3 regions of the Pseudarthrobacter sp. 902506025 genome follow, and region 2 is predicted to be linked to each of the others. Evidence: riboswitches for the same ligand, from Rfam matches in the RefSeq annotation. Region 2 holds a riboswitch; each other region holds the start of a gene.

Region 1 (6,997 bases), on a different contig from region 2:
TGCTTCCCCGCCCGGTTCCCCTGCCGTGAGCAGTGCGGCAAGCTCACCGCTGGGTTCCGGCGCGGGCAGCGAAGCCAGGGTGCCCAGCGACAGCAGGGCGTTGCGAAGGTCCGCATCCAGCTGGCAGCCGGCGTCCAGCAGCATGTCATCAACAAGGGCGGCGCGGTTTTCCGGGGCGGGTGTCATGGCGCTAGGTACTCCTTCACTGCGGCGAGTTCCCGGAGTTTCAACAATGCGCGCCGCTGAAGCTGCTTCACCGAACCGGCGCTCTTTTCCATGGTCTCGGCCGTCTGTTCCACTGTGAGGCCTCCCACCAGGCGCAGCGACAGGACGTCCCGCTGGTCCTGCGGCAGACCATCCAGCAGCGTCAGGACCTCCTGGGGCGAAATGCGCTGCAGGGCTTCCTTTTCCGCTGAGGTGTCTACCCGCTGGTCGAGCTCGGGCTCGAAGGGCAGCTTGACCGGGGTCCGGCTTTGCCGCCGGTGGTCATCCACCATGCGGGCGTGGGCAACGGAGAAGATAAAAGTCCGCAGGCCGGATTCGCCGCCGTGCACGGTGTGGAGGCGGGGCAGCACGGAAAGGAACACTTCCTGCATGGCGGCCTCCGGATCCTCGACTCCCCGGGCTGTGAGGTAGCCCAGCACCTGTGATGCGTAGGTCTTGTAGACAAGGCTGAAGGCGGCAGTCCCGGAAAGCGGCTGGTCCGGAGCCTCGTCTGTCTGTGCATCGGTCACTGACGTAGTGCTTTCCGTCAAAGAAGGGTGTTGGCAAGGCGGGCGCTCAGTACATCCGGAACGCTGCCCTTACTTTACCCTCAGGTAACCACCCCGCCGGAACCGCCACGACGCCGGCAACAGGGCCGGTGCCGGGCCAGGCGGGTGCAGCCACCCTTGCGGAAAGACAAAAGAGCCGGCCTGGAACGTGATGGGGGACAGGTTCCAGACCGGCACTTCATAGGGGTAATCGCCGGGGACCCCCAAAGGGTTACGCGCTTTCAAAAAAACTTGTGAGAATTTCCTTCCCCGCCTGTCAGCGGGCTGCTGCCCTGGTCCACCGGGGTGCCGTGGCATGCCGGCGCGGCGCATTGGCCAGCGCAAAGGCGTGCCGCGTGGAGGGCGCGCGTTCTTCTCCGCACACGGGCACGACGGCGGCGGGCAGCCCGGCCGGAACAGCGGCAGCAGCCGCAGCGGGTTCAGCCGCGGGACGGGCTACGGTTCCGGCGGGACACAGGTCGGTGACCAGGCCCGTGCCGGCACATTCACGCACCGCGGCGATCCCTGCCGCCACAGCGGCCTTGTCCTCGAAGGGGCCGGAGACGGCGATAACGGCCCCGTCCGGAGCCAGGAGACGGAACCGGAAAAACGAATCAGCGTCGACGAATGCTTCAAATTTTCCGGCCATGACGATCCTTCCTTGGGCACCAGGTTGTACAGACGAGTCTGGCCGTGGCACCGGAAACCTCACAAGACCATGCGCGTTAAGCCTGTGTAAATTCGCTGTCCGCCACCAAAAGAGAAGCGGCAGGCCACCTGCGAAAGGTGGCCTGCCGCCGTCGTCATGCCTGCTCCGGGAGGGCGCGTCAGTCGTTGATGAGGTCGTTCACCACGATGGTCTGGTCGCGGTCCGGGCCAACGCCGATCGCGGAGAACCGGGTTCCGGAGAGCTTCTCCAGCGCCAGCACGTAGTTGCGGGCATTCTCGGGGAGGTCCGCCAGCGTCCGGGCTCCCGTGATGTCCTCGGTCCAGCCGTCAAAGTACTCGAAGATCGGCTTCGCGTGGTGGAACTCGGTCTGCGTCATGGGCATCTCGTCATGCCGGACACCGTCGACGTCGTAGGCCACGCACACCGGGATCTGCTCGATGCCGGTCAGGACGTCCAGCTTGGTGACGAAGTAGTCCGTGAAACCGTTCACGCGGGAAGCGTGCCGCGCCAGGACGGCGTCGTACCAGCCGCAGCGGCGCGGGCGGCCGGTGTTGACGCCGAATTCGCCGCCGGTCTTCTGCAGGTACATGCCCATCTCATCGAAAAGTTCGGTGGGGAACGGGCCGGCACCAACGCGGGTGGTGTAGGCCTTGATGATGCCGATGGAACGCGAAATCCGGGTGGGGCCGATGCCGGAACCCACCGAGGCGCCCCCGGCGGTGGGGTTGGAAGAGGTCACGAACGGGTAGGTGCCGTGGTCCACGTCCAGGAACGTTGCCTGGCCGCCCTCCATCAGGACTACCTTGCCCTCGTCCAGCGCCGAGTTAAGGACCAGGGTGCTGTCGATGACCAGCGGGCGGAGCCGCTCGGCGAAGGACAGGAAGTACTCCACGATCTCGTCAACCACAACGCTGCGGCGGTTGTAGACCTTGACCAGGAGTTCGTTCTTCTGGCGCAGCGAGCCTTCCACCTTCTGGCGCAGGATCGATTCGTCGAAGACGTCCTGGACGCGGATGCCCAGCCGGGCCACCTTGTCCATGTAGGCGGGGCCGATGCCGCGGCCGGTGGTGCCAATGGCACGGCTGCCCAGGAAGCGCTCGGTCACCTTGTCCAGCACCTGGTGGTACGGGGCCACCAGGTGGGCGTTGGCGGAGACCCGCAGTTTTGAGGTGTCGGCGCCGCGCGCCTGGAGTCCGTCGATTTCCTGGAAGAGTGCCTCCAGGTTCACCACGCAGCCGTTGCCGATGATGGGAACGGCGTTGGGGCTGAGAATGCCTGCCGGCAGCAGCTTGAGTTCGTACTTTTCACCGCCTACGACGACGGTGTGCCCGGCGTTGTTGCCGCCGTTGGGCTTGACGACGTAGTCAACACGGCCGCCCAGCAGGTCGGTGGCCTTGCCTTTTCCTTCGTCGCCCCACTGGGCTCCTACGATCACAATTGCTGGCATGGGATCCTCCCCCATTCGTTCGGACTGCCCGGGCCGGCCACCAGGTGGCGGGCCCATGCAGCGCCGTTCATGAGAATGCCCCGAACATACCGGCCTTCGCACAGCCGCAGCACGGCGCAGCGAAGCAAGAGTTCCGGGGCTCTTACCACCCAAGTTTAGCCGATGGGGCACTTTGTCCACTGTTGTGGCCCGCCGCCTATTCGTCCTCCGCCTCCCCGGCGGGCCGGGACGTCTGTTCGGCGAGCCTGTTCCAGAAGGAGGTGTCGGCGTCGGCAATGGACCCGTCCGCGATGGCCGCGGCCGTGGAGGTCAGCGTGGTGACGGTCTGCTTGATCAGGTAGCCGTTGCTGCGCTGTCCGAGTGCATAGCCGTCCAAATAGTGGTCCGACATGCCGCGCATCTCGAAGAGCAGGGTGGCGATGCCGTACTCCACGGAGATGCCGTTGCGGCTGATGGTTTCGGCACTGCCGCCCTGGTACTTGCCCAGGTGTCCCCAGCCGGTGGAGTCGACGTTGTTGAACACCACGGCGCCGAGCTGCTTGGATTTTTCGACGACGGCGGGGTCGGCGTTGGGGGTGGTGGGGTACAGGATGGAGCCCGACACCAGCTTGCCGTCACGCTCGGCCCGGGTTCCCTGGTGGTGCAGGTCGATCATGTAGTCGATCCGGTATTTGCGCATGACGTTGTTGTGCAGCGCCTGGGTCTCCGGCTGGACCTTGGCCACGTGGTCGCGGTTCAGGTCCACACCCTCGGCGTTGTAGCGGGTGAGGTGCCGGTCCCCCTTTGCGAGGTAATTGTCCAGGGAGAAGTTCACGTCGCCCATGGCGCCGTCCGCATTGAGCATGGGCACCACCAGGATGTTCACGCCTTTGAGGATGTCCGCGGATTTGCCGGTCCCCAGGTGCTTGATGAACTCCATGGCGCCCTCGGTGGTGAGCTGCTCGTTGCCGTGCTGCTGGGTCAGGTACAGGATGGTGGGCTTGGCGGGGTCCGAAATGTACTTGACCAAGTGGATGTCGCGCCCCTTGACCGTCTGCCCGATGACCTCCAGCTCCATTGCCGGCTGGCGGGCATCCTGGTCCTTCAGGAACGAGACCATCTGTTCGTACGTGGCGAGCTTGGACGTGGTGATCTGGCCGTTGCCGTCGTAGGTGGGGCCTTCGCCCACAGCGTGTGCCAGCGGGGCAGGTCCTGCTACGACGGCCAGCGCCAGGGCTCCGGAGACGGCGAGGGTCCTGAAATTTGCCAGGGGTTTCTTCACAGTGCGTTACCTCTTTCGAGTGCATCGGGGTGCCGTTAGCCAGCTTCGTCGCGGCGGCGGCATGTGACCTCAGCCAACCAAGCTTAACGAAACCTGTCAATAACCTGAACAAAAGCTGTAAGTATGCTGCTGCCCGCTGGGAAACGGCAGGAAAGCCGCCGGGCAGCCCGTCGCGACATAAAGCGGAGCAGACTTGCCCCGGGGCAGGCATCTGGATTTATGTGAGAGTGAACCATCCGGAGCGGCCGAGAGACCTGGCTCGATGACGCCGCAGCAACCACGGTCCAGCAGGATTCCTGCCGGCCGAAGGTGCTACTGCCAGGACCGATGGAAAGGAAGATTCCAGCATGTCCCTGAACACCGACCACATCCGCGTCACCCACGCGGGATCCTTGCCCCGCACCCCCGAACTCATCGCGGCCAACGCAGCCAAGGAAAGCGACGGCGTCACCCCTGAATTCCTGGAACTCCTGGAGGCCTCCGTGGTGGAGGTGGTCCAGCGCCAGAAGGACCTCGGCATCGACATCCCCAACGACGGCGAATACGGGCACACGATGTCCAGCTCCGTGGACTACGGCGCCTGGTGGAACTACTCCTTTGCACGGCTGGGCGGCCTGGAGCCAACCAACGTGGACCGCTGGGCCGATGCCCAGGTGCACCGCTCCTCGCCCGGCAACATTGTCCTGACCTCATTCCCCGACCGGCGCGACCGGCAGGCGTTTAACGAGGCCTACAACGACCCCTCCTCGGGCATCCTGTCCCACCGCAAGAGCGTGACCCAGCCCAAGATCGCCGGACCCCTGACCTACACGGGCCAGGACCTGGTGGCATCGGACATCAGGAACCTGAAGACCGGCCTCGCAGCCGCCGGGTTGTCGGACGGCTTCGTAGCATCCCTCTCCCCCGGCTCCTGCGCCCGCGTGGCCAACGAGTACTACAAGTCGGATGAGGAACTTGTCTACGCCTGCGCCGATGCCATGCGGGAGGAGTACAAGGCGATCATCGATGCCGGCCTCACCGTGCAGCTCGATGATCCGTCCCTGGCCGAGAGCTGGGACCAGATCAATCCCGAGCCCAGCCTGGAGGACTACCTGAAGTTCATCCAGCTGCGCGTCGAGGCCACCAACTGGGCCCTCCGCGACCTGCCCCAGGAACAGATCCGGCTGCACGTCTGCTGGGGTTCCTGGCACGGTCCGCACACCACGGACATCCCCTTCGCCGACATCATCGGATCGGTGCTGCAGGTGAACGCCGGCGCCTACTCCTTCGAGGCAGCCAACGTCCGCCACGAACACGAATGGCGGGTATGGGAGGACACCAAGCTCCCCGAGGGCAAGGTGATCATCCCGGGCATCGTCTCGCACGCCACCAACGTGGTGGAACACCCGGACTTGGTGGCAGACCGCATTGTCCGCTTTGCCGACGTCGTGGGCCGTGAGAATGTCATCGCCTCCACCGACTGCGGCCTGGGCGGCCGGGTCCACCCGCAGATCGCCTTCGCCAAGCTGGAGGCCCTCGGCGAGGGCGCCCGCCGGGCCACCAGCCGCCTCTGGTAGCTGCAAGAGGCGACGCGGGAACCCGCCGGTTCCGTGCCCTGGCTGAGTCAGGTGCACGGGACCGGCGTTTCGTTTCCCGGGGCTTGCTAAACTGGGTAAGGCCGACCAGGAATCGGCCCACCCCAATCAACCGCCGCTGATGTGTCGCGCCCCCGCGTGCCCGTTTCCGTGGCGGCAGCAACGCCAATCCCCGCAGGAGAACCAGCACTTCATGACAGCCCTGGCACCCGAAACATTCCACGAACAGCTCATGAGCCGCCGCTACGACCCCAGCGTTGCTGCCGTTAACGAGCTCTGCGATTCCCTGCGGGAGACCAAGCCCGGAACCGTGGTCCCTTATGTGGATCCCATGCACGACGTGGAGGAATGCCGCATCATCAGCCTGTTCTCCAACATTGGCGAGGCGGACCCGTCCGGGTTCATCACGGCCGGGGACCAGGACGCCGCGACCCGCATGCTGGGACTGCAGTGGAAGCTGGGCCTGCGCCCCGAGTTCGTGATGCCGTGGAACGTCCACCCCTGGCACGTTCCCGGTGAGCCCAACGGCAAGTTCACTCCCGACCAGATCCAGGCAGGCCTGAAGCCGCTGCTGAAGTTCCTGGCCCTGGTGCCCCGTGCCTCCGTCATCGTGGCGCACGGAACCGAAGCCAACCGGTTGGCCAACGCACTCCTGAAGACCGAAGTTCCGCTGCTGTGGCGCCGTGGCCTGAAGACCTACAAGGTGCGCTCCCTGAGCGGCCGCGCCTTCGCCGGTTCCCCCGCTCGCCAGGAGGAGTACCTCGAGGACATGCGCGCGGCCTACGCCGACGCCATGGCACGCACCGGCATCGCCAAGCCTTAAGCGACCGACGGCGGGTGGTTACCTTTCCAGGAAAGGTAACCACCCGCCGTCGTTGTTTAAGCGCAAAGGACTAAAACTTGCCCTCGATCGCTGCCTTCGCCGTGGGGTCCGAGTCGTTGAGGAACTTTTCGATCCGCTCCGGCTCGTCAGCCTCGCCGATGGCAGAGGAAGCCCTGCCCAGGGAATAGAGGGCCCGCAGGAATCCGCGGTTGGGCTCGTGCTCCCACGGGATGGGCCCGACGCCGCGCCAGCCGTTGCGGCGCAGCGAGTCCAGGCCGCGGTGGTAGCCGACGCGGGAGTAGGCGTAGGAATCGATGATCCGGCCCTCCGCCCATGCTTCTTCGGCGAGCACAGCCCAGAGCAGCGAGGACGTGGGGTGCTTGGCCACCAGGTCCAATGCCTCGTGGCCGGCCTCCAACTGCCCGTGCACCTCGGTTTCGGCAGGCAGGAGCGTGGGCTCCGGCCCCATC
Region 2 (6,997 bases):
GGGTGGATCTCCGGCAGCGCCATCAGGGCAACGAAGGCCGGGAGTGACACCGCGAGACAGCGCAGCCTGCGGGCGCCCGCGATGTGCAGGAAGATGTTCTTTCCGTAGACACCGGCGGCGAAGAAGACCGCAAGCTCCGGGACTTTGCCCCACTGGCCGGCGGTGCTGTCTACCAGCACGGCGGTGATGATGCTCAAGGCTGCAAGAGCGGCCAGGACCACCGACGACGGGAGTTTCCTGCAGAGGGCCAGCAGCGGGACGTAGACGGCCAGGGCGTAAATGAACCAGAGGGGAGTGTCCGGGGCGATGAGCTGCAGGAAGAAATCGCCGGCAGAGCCAACCCGCTGCGGCCGCGGCGAACCCGCCAGGACGACGCTGAGCAGTGCATAGAGAAGCAGCCATACGGCGTACAGGTAGTAGTTGTTCAGGCTGTACTTCCACGCCCTGCCGTTCCCGAACCCGTTGCGGACCTTGGAGGCGGCAAGGATTCCGGAGACGGCAAGGAGCAGCGGCATGCGGACCGAGCCAAGTCCGGTGGCCACCATGTCCCAGAAGGTGAACGCTACGCTGGCCTCGTGCTCGAAGCGGAGGAAGTGCCACAACCCAACGTGGAAGAGCACCACCGCGACGACGCACAGGCCCCGTGCCGCATCAATCCATTCGACGCGGACCTTTGCCTGCTGCTCCGCAACGGCTGGTCCGTGGTTCCCCCGTGACATTGCCCCAAGCTAACAGCGAGGCAGCAGGTATTTCTCTACTTGATGGAATATTGAGGGCGTTGAGGGTACCCCCGCACAAAGTGCAGCGTTACCCCCCACACCGTTCACCGAAGGCGTAGCCGGCGCGGGACTGGAATCGCGCCCTGCATCGTTGACTTCCGTAAGGCCCCTGAGGGCACCCGACCGCCGAGAGCGGAACTGAATCCGGAGGTGCGCCATGGAACAGGCGCAGGAACCCATGCCAGCGGACACAGGCGACGTCCTGGACTCCTACTCGCAGACGGTGATGCGCGTCGCGGCAGCAGTCACGCCCCACGTCGCAGCCATTGAAATGACGGCGCAGCGCCGCAACGGACGGGTCAGGGTGGGCGCAGGCTCCGCGGTCCTCTTCACCGAGGACGGCTACCTGCTCACAAACTCCCACGTGGTGGCCGGCACCCGGCAAGGCTTCGCGGTCTTTGGCGACGGCAGCAGGATGGAGCTGGAACTGGTGGGCGCGGACCCGTTGTCAGACCTTGCCGTGGTGAAAGGTTCGCGGCCCGGAATCCGGCCTGCGGAGTTCGGCGCGGCGGAATCGCTCCGGGTGGGCCAACTGGTGGTGGCAGTGGGAAACCCGCTGGGACTGGCCGGTTCGGTGACCGCGGGGGTGGTCAGCGGCCTGGGCAGGGCCATTCCGGTTTGGTCGGGCGGTAACCGGCGGGTCATCGAGGACGTCATCCAGACGGACGCGGCCCTGAACCCCGGAAACTCCGGCGGTGCGCTGGCGGACACCCACGCCAGGATCGTGGGCATCAACACGGCCGTGGCCGGAGCCGGCCTGGGGCTGGCGATCCCGATCAACGCCACCACACGCAGGATCATCTCCGCTCTCCTGTCAGACGGGAGGGTGCGCCGCGCGTACCTGGGCCTGGTAAGCACCCCCATGCAGCTCGGCTCGAGCGCCGTGATCCGCACCGGGCGGCGGCAGGGGCTCCGGGTGGTCGAGGTGCTGCCCGGTTCGCCCGCAGGCAAGGCAGGCCTGTCGGCAGGGGACGTCATCGTCACAGCCGGCGGCCGTCCCGTCAGCAACGCCGAAAGCCTGCAGCGCCTGCTGTTCGCCGATGCCATCGGCCGCCCCCTCGACCTGGCCGTGCTGCGGGACGGCGCCGAGCTTCACCTGACGGCTGTTCCGGAGGAAATGACGGCCAACGGCGCTGGATAAGGGTCGACGGCGGCCCGGTACCGTGGGCGGGCACGTCCGGAAGGCGAAGTACGAAAGGCTACTGGCTGACCGGAGGCGCTTCCACGTCAGCGATGCCCACGAAACGCGTCCCCACGCCGTCGTACTCGCTGCGGACGCAGCCGGGGCGCACGGCGGGAACGTCCGAAGGGGCGTGGTGCCCGCACACCACGTAGGTGAAGTCCGGCCACCACTTCTTGGGCCGGGCGGCTTCCTCGTACCCGCAGACGGCGCATTCCAGGTGTACCCAGACGGGCCGTTTGCCGGTGCGGTTGGCCCGTGACTGCACCAGCCAGGGCGGGGGATTGTCCATGATGCCGCGGAGCTCGTCCTCCGACATCCATTTCGGCAGGCCGTGGCGCTGTGCCATCTCAAGGGGAACATCAAGGGTTATTGCTGCGTCGCGTCTGCTGATCATCACCTTCCACCATACGGGAGCCGGCCAAATCGGCAGAGGACAGCCCGCTTAACCGCCGAGGACGCAGCCCGGGTGCGGGGTGTCGCTGGAGACCCACAACGCTGAGGCGATTTCGTCAGCAAGGTCGTAGTCGCGGGTGCCGCCCGAACCGGCGATCCGGACCATCAGCGCGCCGCCAAACGGCCGCCGTCCCATCACCTCGACTTCGGCGTCGAGGTCGATGTCCTGGGCGGCGAGGTACCGCAGGAGCTCGGGGTTGTCATCGCTGATCCTGGTGATCTTGCCGCTGTGTCCCTGGTCCAGCGCGGCGAGCAGGTGGGCGCGCGGCATCAGGACCTGGCCGTCCGCGGTGGGGATGGGGTCGCCGTGCGGGTCCCGCTTAGGGTCCCCGAGCTTGGCGGCAACGCGCTCGATGAACGTATCCGACACTGCATGCTCCAGCTGTTCAGCTTCATCGTGGACCTCGTCCCAGCTGTAGCCGAGCCGCTGGACGAGGTAGGTCTCGATGAGCCGGTGGCGCCGGACCATGGACAGGGCCAGGCGCAGGCCGGCCTCGGTCAGCGTGACGGCGCTGTAGGGCTTGTGGTCCACCAGGCCCTGGTCCTTCAGCTTCCGGACCATTTCCGAGACCGAGGAATTTGCCACTCCCAGCCGCTGTGCCAGCTGGGAGGACGTGATGGGCTTGTCCTGCCATTCGGTGAATGAGTAGATGACCTTGACGTAGTCCTCGATCGAGGAGGAGGGCGCGCTGGTCTTCACATGCCCAAGCCTACCGGTTTGGCCGGTGCGGCAGAGTGCGCCGCTTCGGCCACCCCGCCGCAGACCGCGTGCGTCATGCCTTGGTGGCGCGCCAGGCCAGGGTGAGGTAGGGAAGGTCAAGTTCCTGGCCGGGGGCATGGGCCAGGTGCTCGTGCAGGTACCAGTCCAGGTTGGCCAGAACTTTTGCCCGCGTCGCCTCACCGGCCCGAAGGTAGTAGCTGCGCGACTTGGTGAGCTCCATCAAGTGCCCGGTGGTCACCCTGTCCTGCCAGTGGGTGACGTGACCTTCGAGCCGGTGGAATTCTGGCCCGACGACGGGCTTGTGGCCGGGCCGGTACACATCGCCGGCGTGCATGATCCGGGAGAGCCGGTGCACCCAGGGGACGGAGGTGTCCAGCTGGTTCCAAACCAGGCCAAGTGTTCCGTGCGGGCGCAGGACGCGCGCCAGCTCGGTGCTTGCCGCCAGGGGGTCGCACCAGTGCCACGCCTGGGCAAGGGTCACGACGTCGAAGGCAGCGTCGGGAAGGCCTGTCGCCTCGGCAGTCCCCGGCGCAGCCGTGGCGGCGGGGCAGTGGGCCTTCAGCTGGGCGAGCATGTCCGCAGAGGGGTCGACGGCGGTGACGTCCAGCCCCATGGCCAGCAGCAATGCGGTGAACTTTCCCGTACCGGCGCCGACGTCCAGGGCGTCATGGGCTCCGGCCGGTACCAGCCACCGTGCAGATTCCGCAGGATAGCCGGGACGGACCCGCTGGTAGTGGCGGCCGCCGTCCTGGAAGCTCTGCCCGAGCTCCGTGCGCCGGCCGTGATCAAGCCTGGGGCCACCCCGAACCACGCGTGGCCTCCTTCTGGTGCTGCTTGCGGATGTCCTTCGAATTTACCGCATGCCCGGCATCAGCAGGCAGCCGCCGCCCCGCCGCCTAGTCGTCCAGGCAGGGGGCTGCTCCGGCCGTCCCGGGGGTATTGGGCGCCCAGTGCGGGTAGGTGCGGAAATCATTGGCGGGCACCCAGCGGCCCGCATCCACCACGTAATCCCATCCCAGTCCGTTGCTGCGCAGCGTCCGGATGCCGGCGAGGAGGCGTTCGGCGTCTTCCAGCCGCGAACCCACGCCGAAACTTGCCCGGAGGGAGCCGGACGGCAGGCCCAGGCGCTTCAGCAGGGGATGGGCGCAGAAGCGGCCGTCGCGCAGGCCCACCCCGTGCTCTGCGGAAAGGTAGGCGGCCACCAGCCCTGCGTCGTAGCCCTCGACCGAGAAGTTGACCACGCCGATGGTGTCCGTTTCCGGGTTGGTGTCCTTGAAGATCTGGTGGACGGTGACGCCGTCGATGTCCTGCAGGCCCTCCACCAGGAAGGAACGGATGGCGGATTCGTGGGCGTGCCACCGGTCCTGGTCGAGTTCGGCGATGACCTGGGTGGCGCGGGCCAGGGTGGCGGCGCCGAGGACGTTCGGCGAGCCCCCCTCGTGGCGGGCCGGGCCGGTGGCCCAGCTGACGCCGTCGAGCCGTGCTTCCTTGACCGCCCCGCCGCCGGCGAGGTGCGGGACACCGGCGTCCAGCCAGTCGGGACGTCCCACCAGGACACCCGCGCCGAACGGCGCGTACAGCTTGTGGCCGGAAAAGGCGAGGTAGTCGACGTCGTCCGCGCTGATGTCCACCCTGCGGTGCGGCGCGAGCTGGGCCGCGTCGACCACGATCCGGGCGCCGTGCTGGTGGGCCAGCGCGGCCAGGGCCCGGATGGGAAGAATCTCGCCGGTGACGTTCGAAGCGCCGGTAACCGCCAGCAGGCTGACGCCGCCCTGCTCCAGTTCGGTCCGGACGGCGTCCAGGGTGCCGGTGATGGTGTCGGCGGCAACGATGCTGCGGTGCGGAACGCCCTGCCACGGCAGGAGGTTGGCGTGGTGTTCGATGTCCAGGTAGAGGACCTCGCCGTCATGCCGGCCGTCGGTCACGGGAAGGCAGCCGGCCAGGAGGTTCAGCGAATCGGTGGTGTTGCGGGTGAAGATGACCGAATCGTCCGGGCGGCCGCCCACGAAGTCCCGGACGATGCTGCGGGCGTTTTCGTACACGGAGGTGCTGATCTGGGATGCGTATCCTGCCCCGCGGTGGACGCTCGCGTAGTAGGGGAGGATCTCGTTCAGGTACGCGGACACTACGGAAAGTGCCGGGGCGGACGCGCCGTAATCGAGGTTGGCATACCGCACGTGGCCGCCGGAAATCAGGGGGGCCTGGATTTCCGCGCCGGTGACGGCGGCGAGCGGACGGCCGGCTGCGGCGTGGCGTGCATCGGGGACGCCGGATTCGGCAATGGCGGGCTGGGGGGAGACGGTGGCAGTTGTCACAGAGACCTCACTTGAATACAGGACTCCGGCACAGGGAATCCGCGCTTGCCGCATCCACTCCGGACCGGCCTGGTCGTCACCCGGGGCACCCCGCCGCGAATGGAGGGTTGCCGGCCAGCAAACCGGGGTTTTGCGCTGGCACTCGTGACCTGCATAAAAGCGTAGGACATGGGGCGGCCAGGATTGAAGCCGCGGCAATTGTTAAGGGCTTTGTTACGCAATATCGAATAAACGACGCCGGACACCCCCGTCTGGAGGTGTCCGGCGTCGCAATATTCGCCTAAGGGGGCCAAACCGTGGCAGTTACAGCAGGTCGTCCAGGTACGGGTTGAGGCGGTGCAGCACCTCTGAGTGCAGGATCGAGTTGGTGGCCAGCGCGTTCCCGCCGAACGGTCCGTCCTCGCCTTCGAGGGAAGTGAACCGGCCGCCCGCCTCAACCACGATCGGCACCAGCGCAGCCATGTCGTAGAGGTTGAGCTCCGGTTCGCAGGCAATGTCCACCGAGCCCTCTGCCACCATGCAGTACGACCAGAAATCGCCGTAGGCCCGGGTCCGCCAGACGTCTTCGGTCAGCCCGAGGAACTCGTCGAGGTTGCCGCGTTCCTTCCAGCCGCTCAGGCTGGAGTAGGAGAGGGAGGCGTCGGAGAGGCTGGACACGTCGGAGACGCGCAGCCGGGTGGCAGCTGCCAGGGACCGGCCCATGTACGCGCCCATGCCCTTTGCCGCCCACCAGCGCTTGCCGAGGGCCGGGGCGCTGACCACGCCCACCACAGGCTCGCCTTCATCCACCAGGGCGATCAGCGTGGCCCAGACCGGGACGCCCCGGACAAAGTTCTTGGTCCCGTCAATGGGATCGATGATCCAGCGCCGTGAACCGTGCCCGGTGCTGCCGAACTCCTCACCCAGGACGGCATCGCGGGGCCGGGAGCGGGAGAGCTGGCCGCGGATGGCTTCCTCCGCTGCCTTGTCGGCGTCGGTGACGGGCGTCAGGTCCGGCTTGGTCTCAACGTGGAGGTCCAGGGCCTTGAAGCGGCTCATGGTCTGGTCATCCACGGAGTCGGCCAGGACATGGGCCAGGCGCAGGTCATCGTTGTAGCTCGAAGCGGGTTGGATCATGGTTACAAACTACCGTCTGTGGACGCTTCTGCCGGGAGAACGCGTCAGTTGACGCTGCCGAGCTCTTTGGTTTCCTGTGCGTCCATGCGCGGGTCCGTGCCGAGCAGCCGCCGGAGCGATGCCAGGCGTGCCGGGCCGGTGGGACCTGCGTGTCCGCCTGCCACCCAGTCGTCGAGGCCGCAGTTCACCGCGTTTGCAGTGTGCTTGCACCCGCGTTCACAGTTTTCGATGCCGGGGGACAGGTCGGGGAAGGAGCGCAGGATCCGGTCCGGGTCCACGTGTGCCAGTCCGAAGGAACGGATACCGGGGGTGTCAATGATCCAGCTGCCGGCCGGCGCGTCCGCCAGGCGCAGGGCCAGGGCCGACGACGACGTGTGGCGGCCGCGCCCCGTGACCGCGTTCACTCCGCCGGTGGCCCGCTCGGCGCCGG
Region 3 (6,997 bases), on a different contig from region 2:
CGCTGCTGCTGAGCTCCGGGCAGGCCGCCGAAACCTTCGCTGTCCTGAACATCGCGGAGGCAGGGGACCACATCGTGGCCAGCCCCAGCCTTTACGGCGGAACCTACAACCTGTTCGCGCACACGCTGAAGAAGTTCGGCATCTCGGTGACCTTCGTGGCCGATCCGGACAACCTGGACCAGTGGCGCGATGCCGTGCAGCCCAACACCAAGCTCTTCTTCGGTGAAGTGGTCTCCAACCCGCGCCAGGATGTCCTGGACATCGAAGGCATCTCCGAGGTGGCCCACCAGGCCGGAGTTCCTCTCATCGTGGACAACACCTTGTCCACCCCTTACCTGATCCGCCCGCTGGAGTGGGGCGCGGATATTGTCCTGCACTCGGCCACCAAGTACCTGGGCGGCCACGGCTCGGCCATCGCCGGAGTCATCGTCGATTCCGGCAAGTTCGATTTCGGCAAGGACCCGGAACGGTTCCCCGGCTTCAACACCCCGGACCCCACCTACAACGGCCTGGTCTACGCCCGCGATCTCGGTGAAGGCGGCGCACTCGGCGCCAACCTCTCCTACATCCTCAAGGCCCGTGTGCAGTTGCTGCGCGACCTCGGCTCAGCCGTCTCGCCCTTCAACGCGTTCCTGATTTCCCAGGGCCTGGAGACGTTGAGCCTGCGGGTGGAGCGCCACGTTGCGAACGCCACGGAAGTGGCGCGTTGGCTGGAGGCAAGGGACGACGTCGAATCCGTCGCCTACGCGGGGCTGCCCTCCAGCCCCTGGTACGAGCGTGGCCGCAAGTACGGACCCAAGGGGACGGGCGCCGTCGTGGCCTTCAACCTGGCCGGCGGGGCAGAGGCGGGCAAGCGCTTCGTCGACGCCCTGGAGCTGCATTCCCACGTGGCCAACATCGGCGACGTCCGCTCCCTGGTCATCCACCCCGCGTCCACCACGCACAGCCAGCTCTCGCCGGAGCAGCGGGTTGTGGCCGGCGTGCACCCGGGCCTGGTCCGGCTTTCCGTTGGCCTGGAGCACATCGACGACATCCTGGCCGACCTGGAGGCAGGCTTCCGGGCAGCCAAGGGCGCCGACGCGTAGCCCCAAACGCGCGCGTCGCAGCATGTGCCGGCCGGCAAACCGGGAAGTCACAACCAGTCATACTCTTGGCCTGGAGTGGGGGGTGTTTCGTACACTCGAACCAGGTCATGAGTGCCAGTGACAGCCCCGGCTTGCTGGCCGGCAACCCTCCATCCGCGGTGGGGTGCCCCGGGTGAGGACCTGGCCTGCCGGTCAGACGACGGCAGGCAAGCGCGTAGAAGAGGTCTTGCCATGACGGTTACCGTCGCCCGAACCACCATCCCCGAACACGGAATCGTCCGTTACGCCTCCATCGGGGGTCTGGAACTCGAAGCCGGGGGATACCTCCCGGACGTCACCCTGGCCTACGAAACCTGGGGGACGCTCAACGCGGACGCCAGCAACGCCATCCTGATCGAGCATGCGCTGACCGGCAGCACCCACGTGACCCGCGGCGACACCGACGAAGAAGGTTGGTGGGAACAGCTGGCGGGCCCCGGCGCTCCCGTGGACACGGACCGCTTCTTCGTGGTGTCCATCAATATCGTCGGCGGCTGCTATGGATCCACTGGCCCGTCATCACCCGCGCCGGACGGAAAGCCCTGGGGCTCCAGGTTTCCCCTCGTCACGCTGCGCGACAGTACGGTTGCCGAGGCAAGGCTCGCGGACCAGCTGGGCATCAAGAGCTGGTTCGCCGTCCTCGGCGGATCCATGGGGGGTGCCCGCGCCCTGGAATGGGCGGTGACGTACCCGGAAAGGGTGGAGCGCTGCGCGGTGATCTCCGTGGGAGCCGCCAGTACTGCCGAACAGATTGCCTTCGCGCAGGCCCAGACGCTGGCCATCCGGCAGGACCCCAATTTCAACGGCGGGGACTACTACGGCGGTCCGTGCCCGGAAGACGGGCTGGCGCTCGCCCGGCGCATCGCCCACATCACCTACCGGTCGGCTGCCGAACTGGAAGGCCGCTTCGGCCGGGCACCCCAGGCGCCCGAGTCGCCCCTGCAGGGGGAAGTTCTTGCCTCCCGCGGCCGCTACCAGGTGGAAAGCTACCTGGACCACCAGGGCAACAAGCTGGTGAAGCGCTTCGATGCCAACAGCTATATCGCCCTGACCGAGGCACTGATGAGCCACGATGTGTGCCGGGGACGGGGAACCTTGGCCGAAACCCTCGCCGCCTCCACGGCACGGTTCTTCGTGGCCGCCGTCGACTCGGACCGGCTCTATTTTCCGTCGCAGTCCCACGAACTGGCCCAGGCGCTGCCCGGGGACGTGGACGTCCATGTCATCCAGGCACCGATCGGGCACGACGGGTTCCTCACCGAGATCGGGCAGTTGGGCGGCCGGCTGCGGAGCAGCTTCCTGGTCTAGGCGCCGCCTGGCGCACAGCCCTTAATGTGCATTCCTGCAGATGCGTTCTGCACTAATCGGCGTTGAGGTTGCGCCGCGGGCAGACCATACTCATCGAATCCGGCTTTCGTGGTGTGCATCACACCCGTCTGCCATTGACTGGTCCCCGTGGTGTCGACGTCGACGCCGAAGGAGTTCGCATGAGTACGGAAAGCTCCGCCGCAAGGCGTACAGAGGAAACCGACGTCAAGGCCTCAGGCCTTAAGAAAGTGGTGACGGCCTCCATGGCCGGCACGGTCGTGGAATGGTACGAGTTCTTCCTCTACGCATCGGCCGCCACCCTGGTGTTCGGGAAGGCCTTCTTCCCCAACGCCGGCACGGAACTGGACGGCATCATCGCCGCCTTCCTCACCTATGCCGTCGGTTTCGTCGCACGCCCTATCGGCGGCATTGTCTTTGGCCACTTCGGCGATAAGTTCGGCCGCAAGCAGTTGCTGCAGCTGAGCATCATCCTGGTGGGGGTCTCCACCTTCCTCATGGGCTGCCTGCCCACCTTCGGACAGATCGGCTACTGGGCGCCCGCGCTGCTGGTCTTCCTGCGGTTCGCCCAGGGCTTCGCCGTGGGCGGGGAATGGGGCGGCGCCGTGCTCCTCGTGGCAGAGCACAGCCCCAGCAAGTCCCGCGGCTTCTGGGCCAGCTGGCCGCAATCTGCAGTGCCGCTGGGCAACCTGCTGGCCACGGCCGTGCTGTTCGTCCTCTCCTCCACGCTGACGCAGGACGCGTTCCTGGGCTGGGGCTGGCGCGTGGCGTTCTGGCTCTCCGCCGTGATCGTCATCATCGGTTACTACATCCGCACCAAGGTCAACGACGCTCCCATCTTCCTGGAGGCCCGCAAAGAGGTGGACGCCGGCCACAAGGGCTACGGCGTAGCCGAGGTGTTCCGGCGCTACCCGCGCGGCGTCTTCACCGCCATGGGCCTGCGCTTCGCGGAAAACATCCTCTACTACCTGGTGGTCACGTTCTCCATCACCTACCTGAAGACGGTGGTGCAGGCTGACACCACGCGGATCCTGCTGCTGCTGCTCCTTGCGCACGCCGTCCACTTCGCCGTCGTGCCCATGGTGGGCAAGCTGTCGGACCGCTTCGGCCGCAAGCCCGTCTACATGGCCGGCGCCATCATGGGTGCCACCTGGGGCTTCTTTGCCTTCCCCATGATGGACACCAAGAACGATGTCATCATCCTGGCGGCCATCATGATCGGCCTGGTGTTCCACGCCTTCATGTATGCCGGGCAGCCCGCCATCATGGCGGAAATGTTCCCCACCCGGATGCGGTATTCCGGCGTCTCCCTGGGATACCAGGTGACGTCCATCGTGGCGGGCTCGCTGGCGCCGATCATCGCCGCGTCCCTGCTGGGTACCTACAAGTCCTCCGTCCCGGTGGCGGTGTACCTGCTCATCGCGTGTGCCATCACCGCCGTCGCGGTCTTCTTCCTGAAGGAAACCCGGGGCATCTCGCTGCACGACGTTGACGCGGCCGACGCCAAGGGCACGGCAGACCTGCTCGCTGCCAGCAAGAAGTAGGCACATGAAAGCCGCCGTCCTCTATTCCACCGTTCCCGCCCCGGCCAGCGCCGAGGGAAAACAGAGCTACGCCGAGTCCCGGCCCCTGCTGGTGCAGGAGCTGGAGCGGCCGGAGCCGCGCGCCGGTGAGCTCGGAGTTTCCATCACCTACTCGAGCCTGTGCCATTCGGACCTGTCCGTCGTGGACGGTTCACGCGTCCGGCCCCTTCCCATGGCCCTGGGACACGAGGCCGTGGGGCGGGTGGTGTCCGTGGGCGACGGCGTCTCCGACGTATCCGTGGGGGACCATGTGGTTCTGGTGTTCGTGCCCAGCTGCGGCCAGTGCCGGGCCTGCCTTTCCGGCAGGCCCGCGCTCTGCCACCGGGCAGCTGAGGTGAATGGATCCGGAGACCTGCTCCATGGTCCGGCACTGTTGCGGACGCCGGCGGGGGAGCGGATCAACCACCACCTGGGCGTTTCCGCCTTCGCTGACTACGCGGTGGTTGCGCGGGAATCAGTGGTGGTGATTGACGACGACGTCCCGGACACCGTGGCGGCGATGTTTGGTTGCGCCGTGCTCACCGGAATGGGAGCGGTGTTCAACACCGCCGCAGTCGGCCCCGGCCAGTCCGTGGCAGTGTTCGGCCTGGGGGCGGTGGGCCTGTCCGCCGTGATGGCGGCCCGCCTGGCAGGGGCCACAAGCGTCATCGCCATCGACCCCAACCAGGGGAAGCACCAGCTGGCCCGCAACGCCGGGGCCACCGCGGTAGGGACGCCGGAGGACGCAGGGCGGCTGATTGAGGAAGCAGCCGGCGACGGCGTCGACGTCGCCATTGAAGCGGTGGGCTCAGCCGGTGTCATCGCATCCTGCCTTCAGCGGGTCACCAGGGGTGGCGCGGTGGTCTCCGTGGGCCTGCCCCACCCCTCCGCAGAGTTGACGGTGCCGGCCCTGCAGTTCGCCGGGGCCGGCAAGCGGCTGCTGGGCTCCTACATGGGCGACGCCGTTCCAGCGCGGGACATCCCCAGGTACCTCGGGTACTGGCGGGACGGCAAACTGCCGGTTGAGCTGCTGCACACCGACACCCGGCCACTCAGCGAGATCAACGAGGGCCTTGATGCGCTCGCAGCGGGACAGGTAGTGCGGCGGCTCTTCCGGGCCTGAACTGTCAGGCCCGGTTCTTCACCCTTCCCGGTTCCTCACCCGGCGAGCAGCAACGAGCGCTCCTTCACCTCGTCCTTCAGGGCCGCGATCACGGCCTGCACCCGCGCTGACCGGAGCGACTCCGGCCGTGCAACGGCCCAGATGGGCAGCTGGCGCTCAAAATCACCTGGCAGGACGGGGACGAAATCTTCACGGTCTCCCACCATGAAGTTCGGCAGCAGCCCAATGCCGGCGCCCTGGCGCACCGCCTCCACCTGGGCGAACACGCTCGTGGCCTGGAAGCTTGTCCTGGGCGTCGGAAGCTGTGATGACCAGCGGGGCCCAAGCTCCGCCACCTGGAGTGCAGACTCCACGTAAGAGACAAACGCGTGCTGCCCCACGTCGTCGAGCGTTTCCGGCAGGCCGTGCTGCGCGGCATAGCCGGGGCTGGCGTAGAGGCGCAGGTAGTAGTTGCTCAGGAAGATGGTCTGCGCGGTGCTGACGTCGGCCCGGCCCACCACGATCTCCAGGTCCACCCCTGACCGGTTCTGGCTGACTTTCCGGGTGGCACTCAGCATCTCGATGTTCAGCTGCGGGTTCTGCTGCTGGAGCCGCACCAGCGACGGGGTGACGAACACGGCTCCCACTCCGTCCGTGGTGGCGACCCGGACCAGGCCGGCAAGGGCACTCTGGTCCTGGCTGATCAGGCCCGACAACGAGCCAAGGGTGCTTTCGATCGCCTCCGCCGCCTCTACCGCGGCCGCACCAAGCTTCGTCAGCTCCCAGCCGTGTGGGCTGCGCTCCAGGGTACGCCCGCCCAACTGTTTGTCCAGGGCCAGGATCCGGCGGGAAATGGTGGTGTGTGTGGTGCCCAGGGTCTCGGCCACCGCATTGAACCGGCCCAGGCGCGCCACGGTCAGCAGGATGAGCAGGTCGTCGGGGCTGGGCAACCGTCTCGAATCCACGGGCGGCCTTCCTCTTGTGTGCATCAATGCACAGAGCGTCTGTAATTTTTCCCCTTGATTGCACTCTAGCAGGGTGTGATCGTAGACACAGACATGCCGGCAGCAACGCCGGAATGGAAGCAAAGGAGCTTACGCATGGCAGTTATCGGATGGATCGGCCTGGGCAACATGGGCGGCCACATGTCGGTGAACCTGGTGAAGGCCGGGCACGATGTGCGCGGCTTCGACCTCAACCCCGCGGCACTGGCAGCCGCCGAGGCAGGCGGCGTCAAGCGTGCAGCCAGCATCGCCGAAGCGGTGGACGGCGCGGACGCCGTCTTCACCATGCTGCCCAAGGGTGAACACGCCCGCGCCGTCTACCTTGGGGAGGACGGTGTTCTGAAGCACGCGGATACCCGCACGCTGCTCATCGACTCCTCCACCATCGACATCGCCTCCGCGCAGGAACTGCACGACGCCGCTGCTGCCGCCGGCTTCCGCTTCGTGGACGCCCCGGTGTCCGGCGGAATGAGCGGCGCCGAGGCCGGAACCCTGACGTTCATGGTGGGCGGTGAAGAGGGTGCCGTCAAAGACGCCTCGGGCTACATCGGGCCCATGTCCGGAAACATCATTCCCACGGGTGGCCCCACCACGGGCCAGGCAGCCAAGATCTGCAACAACCTGATGCTCTTCATCAACCTCGCCTCCACCGCGGAGGGTGCTGTCCTGGCTGACCGGCTGGGCCTGGACAAGCAGGTCTTCTGGAACATCGCCTCGGTCTCGTCGGGGGACTCCTGGGCGCTCCGGACCTGGTACCCGGTCCCCGGAGTGGTTCCCACCGCGGCCTCCAACAACGACTTCGCACCCACATTCACCACCGAGCTCGCGAACAAGGACATCGGCCTGGCCATCAGCGCCGCCGAGGACACCGGCACGCCG

The links. A riboswitch is a leader RNA that binds a small molecule or an ion and turns the genes downstream of it on or off. The one in region 2 is predicted to bind S-adenosylmethionine.
Region 1: another riboswitch for S-adenosylmethionine. It lies ahead of AB0280_RS14010 (cobalamin-independent methionine synthase II family protein); the one in region 2 lies ahead of AB0280_RS07595 (aminotransferase class V-fold PLP-dependent enzyme).
Region 3: another riboswitch for S-adenosylmethionine. It lies ahead of metX (homoserine O-acetyltransferase MetX); the one in region 2 lies ahead of AB0280_RS07595 (aminotransferase class V-fold PLP-dependent enzyme).

What each region holds. Positions count from the first base shown of each region.
Region 1 covers NZ_JBFBKW010000007.1:90,967-97,963, reverse strand. The annotation lists gene AB0280_RS14035 (hypothetical protein) at 1-186, opposite strand, end outside; gene AB0280_RS14030 (RNA polymerase sigma factor) at 183-734, opposite strand; gene AB0280_RS14025 (YegP family protein) at 1,030-1,401, opposite strand; gene AB0280_RS14020 (adenylosuccinate synthase) at 1,580-2,869, opposite strand; gene AB0280_RS14015 (M14 family zinc carboxypeptidase) at 3,066-4,130, opposite strand; SAM riboswitch class I at 4,360-4,464, shown strand; gene AB0280_RS14010 (cobalamin-independent methionine synthase II family protein) at 4,478-5,686, shown strand; gene AB0280_RS14005 (uracil-DNA glycosylase) at 5,898-6,527, shown strand; gene AB0280_RS14000 (DUF3151 domain-containing protein) at 6,598-6,997, opposite strand, start outside.
Region 2 covers NZ_JBFBKW010000003.1:74,445-81,441, reverse strand. The annotation lists gene AB0280_RS07620 (acyltransferase) at 1-719, opposite strand, end outside; gene AB0280_RS07615 (S1C family serine protease) at 937-1,920, shown strand; gene AB0280_RS07610 (hypothetical protein) at 1,979-2,356, opposite strand; gene AB0280_RS07605 (metal-dependent transcriptional regulator) at 2,405-3,115, opposite strand; gene AB0280_RS07600 (class I SAM-dependent methyltransferase) at 3,189-3,947, opposite strand; gene AB0280_RS07595 (aminotransferase class V-fold PLP-dependent enzyme) at 4,033-5,451, opposite strand; SAM riboswitch class IV at 5,488-5,601, opposite strand; gene hisN (histidinol-phosphatase) at 5,755-6,567, opposite strand; gene rsgA (ribosome small subunit-dependent GTPase A) at 6,612-6,997, opposite strand, start outside.
Region 3 covers NZ_JBFBKW010000006.1:167,615-174,611, reverse strand. The annotation lists gene AB0280_RS13380 (bifunctional o-acetylhomoserine/o-acetylserine sulfhydrylase) at 1-1,085, shown strand, start outside; SAM riboswitch class IV at 1,189-1,304, shown strand; gene metX (homoserine O-acetyltransferase MetX) at 1,317-2,432, shown strand; gene AB0280_RS13370 (MFS transporter) at 2,612-3,994, shown strand; gene AB0280_RS13365 (zinc-binding dehydrogenase) at 3,999-5,135, shown strand; gene AB0280_RS13360 (LysR family transcriptional regulator) at 5,171-6,103, opposite strand; gene mmsB (3-hydroxyisobutyrate dehydrogenase) at 6,215-6,997, shown strand, end outside.